DNA from 2 places in the Streptomyces sp. GD-15H genome. Region 1 is predicted to be linked to the other one. Evidence: riboswitches for the same ligand, from Rfam matches in the RefSeq annotation. Region 1 holds a riboswitch; the other holds the start of a gene.

The links. A riboswitch is a leader RNA that binds a small molecule or an ion and turns the genes downstream of it on or off. The one in region 1 is predicted to bind thiamine pyrophosphate.
Region 2: linked by a shared signal. The riboswitch ahead of thiO (glycine oxidase ThiO) and the one ahead of thiC (phosphomethylpyrimidine synthase ThiC) in region 1 are both predicted to bind thiamine pyrophosphate.

What each region holds. Positions count from the first base shown of each region.
Region 1 covers NZ_CP149447.1:4,398,081-4,405,742, reverse strand. The annotation lists gene WJ438_RS20725 (metallophosphoesterase) at 38-1,132, shown strand; gene WJ438_RS20720 (hypothetical protein) at 1,316-2,185, shown strand; partial or broken gene WJ438_RS20715 (VWA domain-containing protein) at 2,387-3,786, opposite strand; gene thiC (phosphomethylpyrimidine synthase ThiC) at 3,868-5,682, opposite strand; TPP riboswitch at 5,675-5,865, opposite strand; partial or broken gene WJ438_RS20705 (YibE/F family protein) at 6,247-7,662, shown strand, end outside.
Region 2 covers NZ_CP149447.1:6,349,736-6,357,397, reverse strand. The annotation lists gene WJ438_RS30020 (Rv2175c family DNA-binding protein) at 72-437, opposite strand; gene WJ438_RS30015 (NAD(P)/FAD-dependent oxidoreductase) at 545-1,786, opposite strand; gene WJ438_RS30010 (hypothetical protein) at 1,819-2,169, opposite strand; TPP riboswitch at 2,219-2,329, shown strand; gene thiO (glycine oxidase ThiO) at 2,317-3,510, shown strand; partial or broken gene thiS (sulfur carrier protein ThiS) at 3,507-3,754, shown strand; gene WJ438_RS29995 (thiazole synthase) at 3,757-4,551, shown strand; gene pknB (Stk1 family PASTA domain-containing Ser/Thr kinase) at 4,740-6,707, shown strand; gene WJ438_RS29985 (deoxyribonuclease IV) at 6,756-7,631, shown strand; gene WJ438_RS29980 (sulfite oxidase-like oxidoreductase) at 7,662-7,662, opposite strand, start outside.

The sequences.
Region 1 (7,662 bases):
GCGACCAGGCAGTCCGACGCGGTGCAGTTGCGGCTTGATGGTGGAGGGGTCGATGACTCAGGGGGCCGGTCAGGGACCCGAGGTGGAGCGCACAGCGACGGTGCGCGACTTCCGGGTACCCGCGTACGTCCACGAGACCGGTCCGTACGCCCACAGCATGCACCCCGGCGACTCTGCGGCCCCGCCGCCCGCGGAGAGCCACCCTGAGGGATACACGCCCACGCGTCGGGACCTCCCGGTCATCAATCGGGGTGACACTGTGCAGGTGATCGTCGACCCCGCGTCCGTCTCCGCACCACAGCCCGCCACCGGGCCAGGCCCGCTGTACGTGGTCGGTGACGTCCACGGGTACCTCGACGAGTTGGTGGCCGCCCTCCAGGAGCAGGGCCTCATCAACTCCGCGGGCCAGTGGTGCGCCGGCCCCGCACGGCTGTGGTTCCTCGGCGACTTCACCGACCGGGGACCGGACGGCATCGGTGTCATCGACCTCGTGATGCGGCTGTCCGCCGAGGCCGCCGCGGCCGGCGGCTACTGCAAGGCCCTGATGGGCAATCACGAACTGCTGCTGCTCGGCGCCAAACGGTTCGGCGACACCCCCGTCAACTCCGGCGCGGGCACCGCCACCTTCCAGGCGGCCTGGCTTCTCAACGGCGGGCAGAAAACCGACATGGACCGGCTCCAGGACCACCACCTGCAGTGGATGGCCCGTCTGGACGCCGTCGAGGCCGTCGACGACTATCTCCTGCTGCATTCCGACACCACCGCCTACCTCGACTACGGCCACTCCATCGAAGAGGTCAACGACACCGTCCGCGAGACGATCACCCGCAACGACGCCGACGAGGTCTGGGACCTGTTCCGCAAGTTCACCAAGCGGTTCTCCTTCCGCGACGAGGGCGGCGCCGAAGCGGTGCGCTCCCTGCTGAATACGTACGGTGGCACCCAGGTCGTCCACGGCCACAGCCCCATTCCGTACCTGCTGGGCGAAGTCGGCTCCGAGGACGGCGAGGACGACAACGGTCCCGTCGTCGAAGGTCCGCACGTCTACGCCGAGGGACTGGCCATCGCCATGGACGGCGGCGTGACGATGGCCGGAAAACTGCTGGTCCAGCAGTTGCCACTCGCCAAGTGAACCGGCGCCGGGCCGGGTGCCGCCGGCCCGGGACCGCACCGGGCAGAGGCCAATTTCGGTAAACCCCCTGTCACGGCGCACCGTCAGCGCTCTACCATCGGCTTATCCGTAGCAGGCTCCCCTCCGTTTCTGCCCAACGGCTCGTCAGCATGCCGAGTCACAAGCCCTACGGAGCATCGGGGGATGCACATGAACAGCGTTCCGCAGCACCTGTTGACCGAGGACCGCCAGGAATACGAGCGGATTCTCGATGAGGTGCTGCGCTCCGCACCACACCGCCCGGAACTGACCGCTGTCGGTCAGCGGCTCAACTCCGAACAACTGCGCACCATGGCGCTCAATGCCACCGCGATCATCACGGCGGCCGCGGCGACCGAGTACCAGAACTACATCAAGGTCCGCGAGGAACTGCGCCGGCCACCGGCGTCGGCCATCCCGTCCGCGCGCGAGTCGGGTTCCTCCGAGCCGGAACCGGGCACAGCGGGGCTCGCCCCCGCCATGGGAGAGGTCGCCGAGACCGCCGGCGCGGGTGCCGTCGCCGTCGTCGCCGTTCTGGCACCCGTCCTGGCCGGAACGGCGGCCGCGATATTCCTGCTCGTCGGCTACCTCCTGCGCATGCTCGACCCCGGCGCGGCCTTCGCCCGGACCATGCTCACCACGGGCTGGACGTTCGGCGCCGTGACCGCGGTCGCCATCCTGGTCGCCGCCGTGGGCCTGCTCCTCACCGCGCTGCGCAACAAGCCCTCGGCCCGGAGCGGGCCGTACGTGGAGGTCGACGAGGATTTGGCCCTGGCCAGGGATGCCTGGCACGAGGCACTGCTGGAGCGGGGGATCATGCCGTTCCTGCGAGACGCTCTCACCGATCCCGGCACGGCGGCCGCACTGCACTACGCGGCACCGTCCGAACCGACCAGCCGTATCCCGCACCTCGGCTACCACCGGCCGGGATTCACCAGCCCCGGCGAAGGCCCGACCCGCGGCCCGCGGCCGAGCTACTCGAGTCCGGACTACAGCAGCCCGGACTTCGGGGGACCGGACCACCAGCCGGAGTAGGAGGGGTCGAATGGCCGAAGTACCGGCCCGGGTACCCGAGTCGCCAGCGCGCTCCCTCCCCGACGGAGCCCTCTCGAGAGACTCCGCGACGGGGGCGTGAGCCGGGCACCCCGGTCAGGTCATGACCGGATCCGGTCCTGCCCGGGCCGGAGCATGCCCGGGTCCGGGTCAGTGCATGCCCGGGCCAGAGCATGTCCCTGGTCAAAGAATGCCCGCCCGGCCCGCAGCTGTGATCCACAGCGGGAACTCGGACAGCAGACGGTCGTACAACTCCGGGTCCGGCACGGTGCTGATGTCGTCGACGGCGAAGAACCCTACGTTGTCGACGCGGCGTCCGGGCAGCGTGTCGAATCGTTCCAGCACGCCGTAGTTCGATCGTCCGAGCCCCACGAACTGCCAGAAGATGGGTTCCTCCACCGCTTCGCGGAGCTCCCGCTCGATCTCGGCGTTCCGGTAGACCCCGCCGTCGGAGAAGAACAGCACGAGCGTCGGGGCCGCCGCGGGGTTGCTCCCGACGAACGAGCGGACCTCGGCGATGACCTTCTGTTCCTCGTTCTGGATGCCGACCTCCCGCATGTCGACCTGGCTCGGGTCCAGGCCCTTCTTCCGCCCTCGCCGGAAGAGGCTCATCTCCCCCACCCGCACGTGCAGCCGGAGCCAGTCGGGAAGCTCGCCCAGCCGCAGGTCCGGCAGCCGTGCCGGATGCGAGGCGAACGTCCAGGCCTGCATCTCACCGTCGTCGTCCAACTGCGCGGCGACCGCGGCCATGCGCTCGACGACGTCCGCCACGACTCCCTTGGAGTACTGGGGTGACATGGAGCCGGAGGCGTCCAGGACGAGGATGACGCGCGCGGTGATCTCGGCGGCCCCGTGCTTGCGCAGACTGACGGCCACCTGCTCCTTGCGCAGCGACAGCCGCTTGCGCATGTCCACGGGCAGCCGCTCCTCCCCCTTGGTGAGACGCGGAGCGGCCGGTGGAACAGCCGGAGCGGGAGGTACCGGAGCGGAGGCGGCAGGCGTGACGGGGGGCGCGACGACCGGAGGCACGGCGGTGGGGGCCGCCGGGGAGCGTCGTCCACGGTGATACCGAAGTCAGTGGCCAGCCCCGCGAGCCCAGAGGCGTACCCCTGGCCCACCGCGCGGAACTTCCACTTCCCCTGGCGTCGGTACAGCTCGCCACCGATGAACGCGGTCTCCGTGCCGGCCACCATGTCGAACCGGGCGATTTCGGTTCCCTCCCCGGCGTCGAGCAGCCTGAGCACCAGCCCCGGCACCTGGCCGAAGGTCCCGCCGTCGGATGATGCGCACAGCGCGATCCGCTCGACGGCCGGCTCCAGCAGGCGCAGGTCGACCTCGACCGTGTCGGTCGCGGCTCCGACGGCGCTCCGCTTTCCCAGATGCGTCACGGCGCTGGAGGCGTGCCGCGGCTGGTTGTAGAAGACGAAGTCGCCGTCGTCCCGCACCCGTCCGGCCTCCGTGAGCAGGAGAGCCGACGCGTCGATGTCGGGCACGCCGGCCCCGGCGGTCCAAGCGAGTTCGACGCGCACCACCGGGGCATCGCCGGGAAGGTTGGACCCCTTGCTCATTGATTGCGCTGTCATGGCATCCAGTCTGCCGATCCGTCCCCACGAGCGGCGAGAGGGGCGGGCCCGAACGACCCGCCCCTCGCCCGTTCAGTCAGTTCAGTCCGTCAGCGGCAGGTACACACGGTTGCCCGCCTCCGCGAACTCCTTCGACTTCTGCAGCATCCCCTCGGCGATCTCCTCGGCCGAGGCACCCTGCGGCGAGGCACCGCCGAACCGCTCCGTGATGCTCTGGCTGATCTTCATGGAGCAGAACTTCGGCCCGCACATCGAGCAGAAGTGCGCGGTCTTGGCGGGCTCTGCCGGAAGGGTCTCGTCGTGGAACTCCCTTGCCGTGTCCGGGTCGAGGGCGAGGTTGAACTGGTCCTCCCACCGGAACTCGAAGCGCGCGTCGGACAGTGCGTCGTCCCACTCCTGCGCACCCGGGTGTCCCTTGGCGAGGTCGGCGGCATGTGCGGCAATCTTGTAGGTGATGACGCCGGTCTTGACGTCGTCACGGTCGGGCAGGCCGAGATGCTCCTTGGGCGTGACGTAACAGAGCATGGCGGTGCCCCACCAGGCGATCATGGCGGCACCGATACCGGAGGTGATGTGGTCGTACGCGGGCGCGACGTCCGTCGTCAGCGGGCCGAGCGTATAGAACGGGGCTTCATCGCAGATCTCCTGCTGAAGGTCGATGTTCTCCTTGATCTTGTGCATCGGGACATGCCCCGGGCCCTCGATCATGGTCTGCACATTCAAACGCTTCGCGGTCCGGTTGAGTTCCCCGAGTGTGCGCAACTCAGCGAACTGGGCCTGGTCGTTGGCGTCCGCGATCGACCCCGGCCGGAGCCCGTCGCCAAGCGAGTACGTGACGTCGTACGTCGCGAGGATCTCGCAGAGTTCCTCGAAGTTCTCGTACAGGAACGACTCCTTGTGGTGCGCCAGACACCACGCCGCCATGATCGAGCCACCGCGCGAGACGATGCCCGTCTTGCGGTTGGCGGTGAGCGGCACGTACGCCAGCCGTACGCCCGCATGAACCGTCATGTAGTCCACGCCCTGCTCGGCCTGCTCGACGACCGTGTCCTTGTAGATCTCCCAGGTCAGTTCCTCGGCCCTGCCGTCGACCTTCTCCAGCGCCTGGTAGAGCGGCACGGTGCCGATGGGAACAGGGGAGTTGCGCAGCACCCACTCCCGGGTGGTGTGGATATTGCGGCCGGTGGACAGATCCATGACCGTGTCGGCGCCCCAGCGAGTCGCCCAGGTCATCTTCTCCACCTCCTCCTCGATGGAGGAGGTCACCGCGGAGTTGCCGATGTTGGCGTTGACCTTCACCAGGAACCGCTTGCCGATGATCATCGGCTCGATCTCCGGATGGTTGACGTTGGCGGGCAGCACCGCGCGGCCTGCCGCGATCTCCTCACGGACGACCTCCGGCGATACGTTCTCCCGGATGGCCACGTACTCCATCTCGGGCGTGATCTCGCCGCGGCGTGCGTACGCCAGCTGCGTGACCGCCCCGCCCGCGCGGCCCCGGCGGGGCTGACGGGGCCGGCCCGGGAACACCGCGTCGAGGTTGCGCAGGCCGCCGCGCGGCGAGGTGTGCCTGATCCCGTCGTCCTCGGGACGGACGGGACGGCCCGCGTACTCCTCGGTGTCGCCGCGCGCGGCAATCCAGTTCTCCCGCAGCGGCACCAGCCCTCTGCGCACATCGGTGTCGACCAAGGGGTCGGTGTACGGGCCCGATGTGTCGTACAGCGTGACCGACTGGCCGTTGGTGAGGTGCACCTGACGTACCGGCACCCGTAGATCGGGGCGTGTGCCCTCGACGTACGCCTTGTGCCAGCCGATGGACTTCCCGGCCGCCTCCTGCTCCGACGTCTCCGTCGGGCTCTGCGTGGAGGCGTGCGTGCGTGCGTCCTTGTTGGTCATGAGACCTACTCCCTACGCCGGCATTACCCGGTAACAGGTTCAGCGGTCGACGCAGCGGTTTCCGTCGGTCGGCGTTCCGTGTGAAACATCACTCGGACAACAGGGATGTTTCATGTGAAACGCCGCTGGGACGGAGGTCAGCGCCCTCTCAGCCCGGTGCTCCGAGCTCCCGCGTGGACAAAAGATGCCCCCACGCTAGCGTCCATTCTGGCGCGGTGAACAGAGGGCCCTCGTTGTTCTTGCGATGATCGGGCGGTGACCTCGACGCAACATCCCTCGTACCCACCGCCCGAACCACCCCGCGGCTCCGGCGCTCGAGACGGCGGCGGCCGTGGCAGAGGGCCCGCAGTCGGCGACGGCACGGGCCGTGGAGACGGCCAGGGAGACGGCCCCGGTTCCGGAGACTGGTTCGGACACGGGCGCGGCCCCGGCGAGGCACCGGCGGCACCGGCACCCCAGGGCCACCTGCCCGGCCGCGGAGATCCCGGGCCGCAAGGCCCCGGGTCCGGGCATCCCGGCCGGGCTCCCGGGCCCGGCGCGGGCCACCCGAGCCAGGGACAGGGGGTGGGACAAGCCCGCGGTCATGGCCGGGGTCCGGACCCGGGCGGTGGCGACCGCGACCGCGGCCCGAACGGCGGTGGCCACGGCGGCCCCCCTCCGGGCGACAACAGACACGATCACGGTCCGGACTCCGGCGGCGGACACGGCCACTCGCACGGGCACAGTCACAGCCACGGCCCCGCCGCCCCCGTCTCGAAGCACCTGCGCAAGGTCATCGCGGCGGTCCTCATCCCGTTCACCGCAGCGGTGCTGGTCGGCCTCGTCGTGCTGTGGCCGGGCGGCGCACCGGGACACGAGCGCACCGGCGTCGGTTTCGACCGGGAGACGCAGCAGGCCACGGTCACCAAGGTGGTCGAGGTGAGTTGCTCGTCCGTCAACGCCTCTGGAGGCGTCCCGACCGGCGACACCTCGACAGCCGAGGGCTCCTCCGCGCAACAGCAGGCGGACGGCACGTGCAAGAGAGCGACGATCCGGGTCGACAGCGGCGAGGACCAGGGCCGCACGTTCACCGAGATCGTGCAGCCGGACCAGTCCCGTCAGCTGAGCGAGGGCCAGGAGGTCGTGGTCGCCTACGAACCTTCCGCTCCGAAGGATCTGCAGTACTCGGTCGCCGACGTGAACCGGCGTCTCCCCATGACCCTGCTCGCCGGCATCTTCGCGGTCGCCGTCGTGGCCGTCGGGCGGCTGCGCGGTGTGATGGCACTGGTCGCGCTGGCGGTCAGCTTCCTCGTGCTGAACTTCTTCATCCTGCCCGCCATTCTGCAGGGCTCGAACCCGCTGGTCGTGGCGGTGGTGGGGGCGAGCGCCATCATGCTGCAGGCCCTGTATCTCTGTCACGGGCTGTCGGCACGCACCTCCGTGGCGGTGCTCGGCACTCTGGTCTCGTTGCTGCTGATCGGCATTCTGGGCTCGGTCTTCATCGACTGGGCCGCGCTGACCGGCAACACCGACGACAACACCGGACTGATCCACGGCCTGTACCCCGACATCGACATGAGCGGTCTGCTGCTGGCCGGCGTCATCATCGGGTCGCTCGGTGTGCTCGACGATGTGACGGTCACACAGACATCGGCCGTCTGGGAGTTGCACGAGGCCAACCCATCGATGGGCTGGCGGGGGCTGTACCGCGCGGGCATCCGCATCGGCCGCGACCACATCGCGTCCGTGGTCAACACCCTCGTCCTCGCCTACGCGGGCGCCGCGTTGCCGTTGCTGCTGCTGTTCTCCATCGCGCAGAGCAGGTGCTGGGGACGGTCGCCAACAGCGAGCTGGTCGCGGAGGAGATCGTGCGCACGCTGGTCGGCTCGATCGGCCTGGTGGCCGCGGTGCCGGTCACCACAGCTCTGGCCGCCCTGGTGGTCTCGGCCGACCGCGCGGCGGCGCAGACCCCCGGGGAGGGCGTCCGGGCGGCTCCGGCGC
Region 2 (7,662 bases), 2.0 Mb from region 1:
GGGCGACGGTTCAGAACCGGATGCGGGTCCCGTCCCGATGCGGGTACGGGTCCGGGTGTCTCGTCGTGGGGTCAGACGGCGAGCGCCTGGGCGCGGCGCTTCACCTCCGTGCCACGGTTCTCGCTCAGCGCCTGCGCGGGCGTGCCCGGCAGGCTCTCGTCAGGGGTGAAGAGCCATTCCAGCATCTCTTCGTCCGTGAAGCCGTCGTCCCGCAGGAGCGTCAGGGTCCCGGAGAGGCCCTTGACAACCTTGTCCTCGTCGATGAAGGCGGCGGGGACGTGCAGTGCGCGGTTCTCACCTCGGCGTACGGCGATGAGCTGGCCCTCCTTGACCAGCTGCCGGACGCGCGTCACCTCGACGCCGAGCATCTCGGCGATGTCGGGCAGGGTGAGCCAGGCGGGGACGAGAGCATCGATCTTTGCGTCAATCTCGGTCACGGGACAAGCGTGCCATCTGGCACCGACAGTCGGAAGCCGAGCCCCTCCACCTGGGGCCCGTCCGGCGGATCACCCTGGACGGACGTGTCGGCCCGAGGGGCCGGGATTCACCCCTTCGCCGACTTCAGCGGCCTCGCCGGGTCGGCCAGCAGTTCCGCGTCCATCACCGTGCCCGCCTCGATCAGCCGGCGTCCCTGGGCCAGGTCGCGGGGGCGGCCCACCGCCAGCAGCGCGACCAGCCGGGAGTCGCGGAGCCAGCAGACCGTCCAGGCCGGCCCGTCGGCGTCCCCGCGCCACACCGTCCGGTCGGCGTCCGCGTGATGTCCGGCGTACTGGACGAAGCGCCCGAACTGCTCGGACCAGAAGTACGGCACCGGGTCGTACACCGCCGGGGGTTCGCCGGTGGCCGCCCCGAGGATGTTCGCCGCGACCGTGCGCGGGCCCTGCAGGGCGTTGTCCCAGTGGTGCACCAGCAGGCGTTCGCCGTACCGCCCCGAGGGGAAGGACGCGCAGTCGCCGACCGCGTACACGTCCGGCACGGAGGTCATCAGGTGCGGGTCGGCGACCACGTCACCGCGCTCGCCGAGCTCGACTCCGGAGCCGGCCAGCCAGGCGGTGGCGGGACGGGCCCCGATCCCGACGACGACGGCGCCCGCGGGCAGTCGCGAGCCGTCGTCCAGCACCACCGCGCCGGGCTCGACGCGCTCCACGCGCGCGTGCGTCCGCAGCGCCACTCCGGCGTCGCCGTACCAGGCGGTCATCGGGGCGGCCACCTCGGCGGGCAGTGCCTCGGCCAGCGGCCGGCCGGCGGCCTCCACGACGGTGACCGCGCAGCCCGCCTCGCGCGCCGCCGTGGCGAACTCCGCGCCGATCCAGCCGGCGCCGACGACCACGATGTCCTGCCGGCGCGCGAGCACCGGCCGCAACCGTTCGACGTCGTCCAGGGTGCGCAGTAGGTGGACGCCCGGAACCCCGTCCGCACCCGGCAGCCGGACCGGTTCGGCGCCGGTCGCGACAACCAGGACGTCGTAGGGGACCGGCCCGGCCTCCGTGTCCAGTTCGTGGTCGGCGGGGCGCAGCCCAAGCACCTCGCAGCCGAGCCGCAGCTCGATGCCGAGCGCCTCGAAGTCGACGTCGAAGGCGGAGTCCTCCGCCTTGCCGAGCAGCACCGCCTTGGACAGGGGCGGCCGGTCGTACGGCTGGTGGGGTTCGGCGCCGATCAGCGTCACGGTGCCGGTGAATCCCTGCTCCCGGAGGGCGACGGCGGTCTGCACACCGGCCATTCCGGCCCCCGTCACCACCACGCGCCGTGGCTCGGACGGTCCCCGTTCCTGCGTCTGCTCGCTCACCTGATCACCATAGACACCTGACCATCGGTCAGTCAGTCCCCGGGGCCCATGAGCTGCTCCACCACGCTGGTCCCGCTGCCCGGCTGCGACTCCCACTCCCAGTTCTCCTCCAGCCGCAGCCGCCCGTCGGGCAGCTCCACGACCGTCGACACACAGTGCCCCGAGGACGTGCTGCCGTCCCGCTTGAGCTGCACGTATCGGAAGTCCAGCCGGTCTTCCTCGCGGGTGCCCACCAGGTACCCGCGTACGACGTCACCGCCCGCGTACTCGGCCCGGATCGCGCCGTCCTGCTCGTGGTAGGCGAACCGGGTGCGGGTGCCGACCTGGCCCGGCGCCTGGTCGGCGACGGGGGCGAGGACGAGACCGTCGAGCGAACCGGCCATGCGAAGGCTCCCTACACGTTCGTTGATACGCGGGCTAGGGTGGCCAACGTAAGACACTCGCGGGAGCCCGGACGCACCGGGCTGAGAGGGAGGCTGCGGCCTCCGACCGTATGAACCTGATCCGGGTCATGCCGGCGAAGGGAGGGGCTGGACGCCCATGCCGCCCACACACACCTCGCAGCGCCCCCCGATGTCCTCGTCGTCGGGGGCGGCATCATCGGTCTGGTCACGGCCTGGCGGTCCGCGCAGCGCGGGCTGGCCACGACCGTGCTGGACCCCGAGCCGGGCGGTGGCGCCGCCCAGGTGGCCGCCGGGATGCTGGCCGCCGTCACGGAACTGCACTACGGAGAGCAGGCTCTGCTCGGTCTGAACCTCGCCTCCGCGCTCCGCTACCCCGACTTCGCGGCCGAGCTCACCGAGGCCACCGGCCACGACCTCGGCTACCGCAGGTGCGGCACGCTCGCGGTCGCGCTGGACGCCGACGACCGCGCCCATCTGCGCGAACTGCACTCCCTGCAACAGCAGTCGGGGCTCGACGCGCAGTGGCTGTCGGGGCGGGAGTGCCGACGCCTCGAGCCGATGCTCGCACCCGGTGTGCGCGGCGGGCTGCGGGTGGACGGCGACCACCAGATCGACCCCAGGCGACTGGCGGCGGCACTGGTGACCGCCTGCGAGCGGGCGGGCGTGGTCCTGCACCGCGCGTGGGCCGACCGGCTCACCGTCTCCGGGGAGCGGGCCACGGGCGTGGTCACCGCCGACGGCACCGGGCTGGCCGCCGGGCAGGTGGTGCTCGCCGGAGGCAGCCTCAGCGGGCGGCTCGCGGGCATCCCCGCGGACCTGCTGCCTCCCGTACGTCCCGTGAAGGGGCAGGTGGTCCGGCTGGCGATGCCCGACCGGTTCGGTCCGTTCCTGAGCCGTACGGTGCGGGCGGTGGTGCGGGGCAGCCATGTGTACCTGGTGCCGCGTGAGAGCGGGGAGCTGGTGATCGGGGCGACCAGTGAGGAGCAGGGCTGGGACACGACCGTCACCGCGGGCGGGGTGTACGAGCTGCTGCGCGACGCCCACGAACTGGTCCCCGGCATCACCGAGCTGCCGCTCACCGAGACCCGGGCCGGGCTGCGCCCCGGCACCCCCGACAACGCGCCCCTGCTCGGCCCGTCCGGGCTGGCGGGGCTGGTCCTGGCGACCGGGCACTACCGCAACGGTGTGCTGCTCACTCCGGTCACCGGCGACGCCCTGGCGGAGTTCCTGGCCACCGGTGAACTCCCGGCGGAGGCCCGCCCCTTCATCCCCCGGCGGTTCACCACGACCGCCGCCGCACTCACGGAGCAGCCCGTATGAACACTCCTGTGAACACTTCGGCGAACACCGCTACGCATGCCCCGGTCATGGTCTCGGTCAACGGAGAGCCTCGCGAGGTGGCTCCCGGCACGGCGCTCGACGCGCTGGTCGGCACGCTGACCGAGGCTCACTCCGGGGTGGCCGCCGCCCTCAACGAAACGGTCGTCCCGCGCGCGCAGTGGCCGCTCACGCCCCTCGCCGGGGGGATCGGGTGGAAGTCCTGACCGCCGTGCAGGGAGGCTGATCATGGCCGACGATCCGTTCGTCCTCGGCGGTACGTCCTTCACGTCCCGTCTGATCATGGGCACCGGCGGGGCGCCCAGCCTCGAGGTGCTGGAGCGGGCGTTGGTGGCGTCCGGGACCGAGCTGACGACCGTCGCGATGCGGCGGGTGAACCCCTCGGTGCACGGCTCCGTACTCTCGGTACTGGACAGGCTGGACATCCGGGTGCTGCCGAACACGGCCGGCTGTTTCACCGCGGGGGAGGCGGTGCTCACCGCCCGTCTCGCGCGGGAGGCGCTCGGCACCGACCTGGTCAAGCTGGAGGTCATCGCCGACGAGCGCACCCTGCTGCCGGACCCCATCGAACTGCTGGAGGCGGCCGAGACCCTGGTCGACGACGGGTTCACGGTGCTGCCGTACACCAACGACGATCCGGTGCTGGCGCGGAAGCTGGAGGACGCCGGCTGTGCGGCGATCATGCCGCTCGGGTCGCCGATCGGGTCGGGGCTCGGCATCCGCAACCCGCACAACTTCGAGCTGATCACGCAGCACGCGCGCGTGCCGGTGATCCTGGACGCGGGCGCCGGTACGGCGTCGGACGCGGCGCTGGCGATGGAGCTGGGGTGCGCGGGTGTGATGCTCGCCTCGGCGGTGACCCGGGCGCAGGAGCCGGTACTGATGGCCGTCGCCATGCGGAGCGCGGTCGAGGCGGGACGGCTGGCCCGGCGGGCGGGGCGGATTCCACGACGGCACTTCGCCGAGGCGTCTTCTCCTGCGGAGGGCCTTGCCGTGCTGGATCCGGAGCGGCCGGCGTTCTGAGAGGTCCTCCCACCTGCGCACCATCCGTTTCCAGCCGGTCGAGAGGCGGGGGCTCCTCATGGGGGCCGAGCACCGTCGGCGGCCGCGGAGCGTCCCTCCGTGGGTTGCGTCACAGGTCGGCTGCAGTCGCGCCCCGGTCCGGACCGATCCGGTCGGCGCCGTCGGCGGCTCCTCGTAGACTCCCCTGCGTGGACACGACCCTTCAGGACCCTCTGGTCGGGCAGCTGCTCGACGGCCGGTATCGCGTCGAGGCGCGTATCGCGGTCGGCGGGATGGCCACGGTCTACCGGGCCGTGGACACCCGTCTGGACCGCGTGCTCGCGCTCAAGGTGATGCACCCGGCGCTCGCCGCCGACGGCTCCTTCGTCGAGCGGTTCATCCGCGAGGCGAAGTCGGTCGCCCGGTTGGCCCATCCGAACGTGGTCCAGGTCTTCGACCAGGGCACCGACGGGGCGTACGTCTACCTGGCGATGGAGTACGTCGCCGGCTGCACCCTGCGTGACGTGCTGCGCGAGCGCGGTGCGCTGCAGCCGCGGGCCGCGCTGGACATCCTGGAGCCGATGCTGGCCGCGCTCGGCGCCGCGCACCGGGCCGGGTTCGTGCACCGGGACATGAAGCCGGAGAACGTGCTGATCGGGGACGACGGCCGGGTCAAAGTCGCCGACTTCGGGCTGGTCCGGGCCGTGGACACGGTGACGAACACCACCGGCACCGTGCTGGGTACGGTCTCGTACCTGGCGCCGGAGCAGATCGAGAGCGGTACCGCCGCCCCCCGCGTGGACGTCTACGCGTGCGGCATCCTGCTGTACGAGATGCTGACCGGTGAGAAGCCGCACGACGGCGACTCCCCCGCGATCGTGCTCTACAAGCATCTGCACGACGACGTGCCGCCCCCGTCGGTCGCCGTACCCGGTATGGCGTACGCGCTGGACGAGCTGGTCGCGTCGGCGACCGCGCGCAACCCGGAGGTCCGCCCGTACGACGCGGTGGCGCTCCTCGCGCAGGTCCGCGAGGCGCGCGGCGGGCTCGACGCCGAGCAGCTGGACGCGATGCCGCCGCAGGCGCTGACGTCGGAGCACCAGCACGTCCAGGGCGCAGAGCACCGTACGAGCGTCATCCCGCGCGCGCTGACGTCCCCCACGCTCGGCTTCGCTCACGCGGGGGGACCCCCATCCCGCCCGCTGCCCGTCGACGAGGACCACCACACCAGCCGGCTCCAGTCCCCGGCGCCACCGCCGCCCCGGCGCGGTGCGTCGCTGCGGGGTCCGCTGCTGCGGCGCGGCCCGATGGCGATCGTCGTCGCCGTGCTGCTGGTGCTCGGCGCCGGGGCAGGCCTGTGGTACATCAACTCCGGCCAGTTCACCGAGGTCCCGCCGCTGCTGGCGAAGACCGAGAAGGAGGCCCGGGAGCGGCTGGCGGACGCCGGACTGGGCGTCGGCCAGGTCAGGGAGGCGTACAGCGACACCGTGAAGCGGGGCACGGTGATCAGCACGGATCCGGAGGCGGGTGCCCGTATCCGCGGCACCGACTCGGTCTCGCTCACTCTCTCCAAGGGGCCGCAGACCGTGCGGGTGCCCGATGTCGACGGCTACCGGCTGGACAAGGCACGGTCCGTGCTCAAGGACGCGGGTCTGGAACCCGGCATGGTCACCCAGGAGTTCAGCGAGGACGCGTCCAAGGGCTTCGTGATCTCCACCCGGCCGGGCAAGGACACGGAGGTCCGGGCGGGCTCGGCGGTGGCGCTCACCGTGAGCAAGGGCAGCCCGGTGGACATCCCCGAGGTGATCGGCCAGGACCTGGACGACGCGCGCGCCGAGCTGGAGGAGGCCGGCCTCGAGGTGAGGACCGCCGCAGAGCGGGTCACCTCCGAGCACGACGCGGGCCGGGTGGCCCTGCAGAGCCCAGAGGCCGGCAGTGAGGCCGCCGAGGGGGACACCGTGACGCTGACGCTGTCCAAGGGACCCGAGATGATCCGGGTTCCGGACGTGGTCGGCGACAGTGTGGACGAGGCCACCGGGAAGCTGGAGGGAGCCGGGTTCCGGGTCAAGGAGGACCGCGGGCTGCTCGGTCTGTTCGGTGACACCGTCAAGGCCCAGTCCGTGTCCGGCGGGGACACCGCGCCCAAGGGCTCGACGATCACCCTCAAGATCCGCTGACAAGGGGCTCCGGGGCTCCGGCGACTCGGGGCATGACACCCTGGAAGGGTGAAGAACCACCTGTCCGGCCCTGCCCGCAACCCGGTCGGCGGCCATGTCCCCGTGGCCGGCGGTCTGCATTCCGTCGGCCTGTCCTACGCCCGTGAGCTGCGCGCGGAGGCCGTGCAGGTCTTCGTCGCCAACCCGCGCGGCTGGGCGACGCCGACCGGCGACCCCCGGCAGGACGCGGCGTTCCGCGAGGCGTGTGCGGCGGCGTCGATCCCGGCGTACGTGCACGCTCCGTATCTGATCAACTTCGGCTCCCACACCGAGGCGACCGCCGAGCGGTCCGCCGAGTCGCTGCGGCACTCGCTGCGGCGCGGGCGCGCGATCGGGGCGCGGGGTGTGGTGGTGCACACCGGCAGCGCGACCGGCGGACGGGAGCGGTCGGTGGCGCTGAGGCAGGTACGGGAGTACCTGCTGCCGCTGCTCGACGAGCTCACCCGTGACGACGACCCGTTCCTGCTGCTGGAGTCGACGGCTGGCCAGGGCGCCTCCCTGTGCTCGCGGGTCTGGGACTTCGGTCCGTACTTCGAGGCGCTGGACGCCCACCCGAAGCTGGGTGTCTGCCTGGACACCTGCCACGTCTTCGCGGCCGGACACGATCTGACCGGGCCGAGCGGGATGCGTCAGACACTGGACCTGCTGGTGGACACGGTCGGCGAGGGACGGCTGAAGCTCATCCACGCCAACGACTCCATGGATGTGGTCGGCGCGCGCAAGGACCGTCACGCGAACATCGGCGGAGGCCACATAGGCGAGGACCCGTTCCGCACGCTGATGACGCATCCGGCGACCGAGGGCGTACCCCTGGTCATCGAGACCCCCGGCGGCAAGCAGGGGCATGCGGCGGACGTGGAGCGTCTGAAGAAACTCCGGGATTAGGGCCCCGGGGCCGCCCGGGGACGGCCCCGGT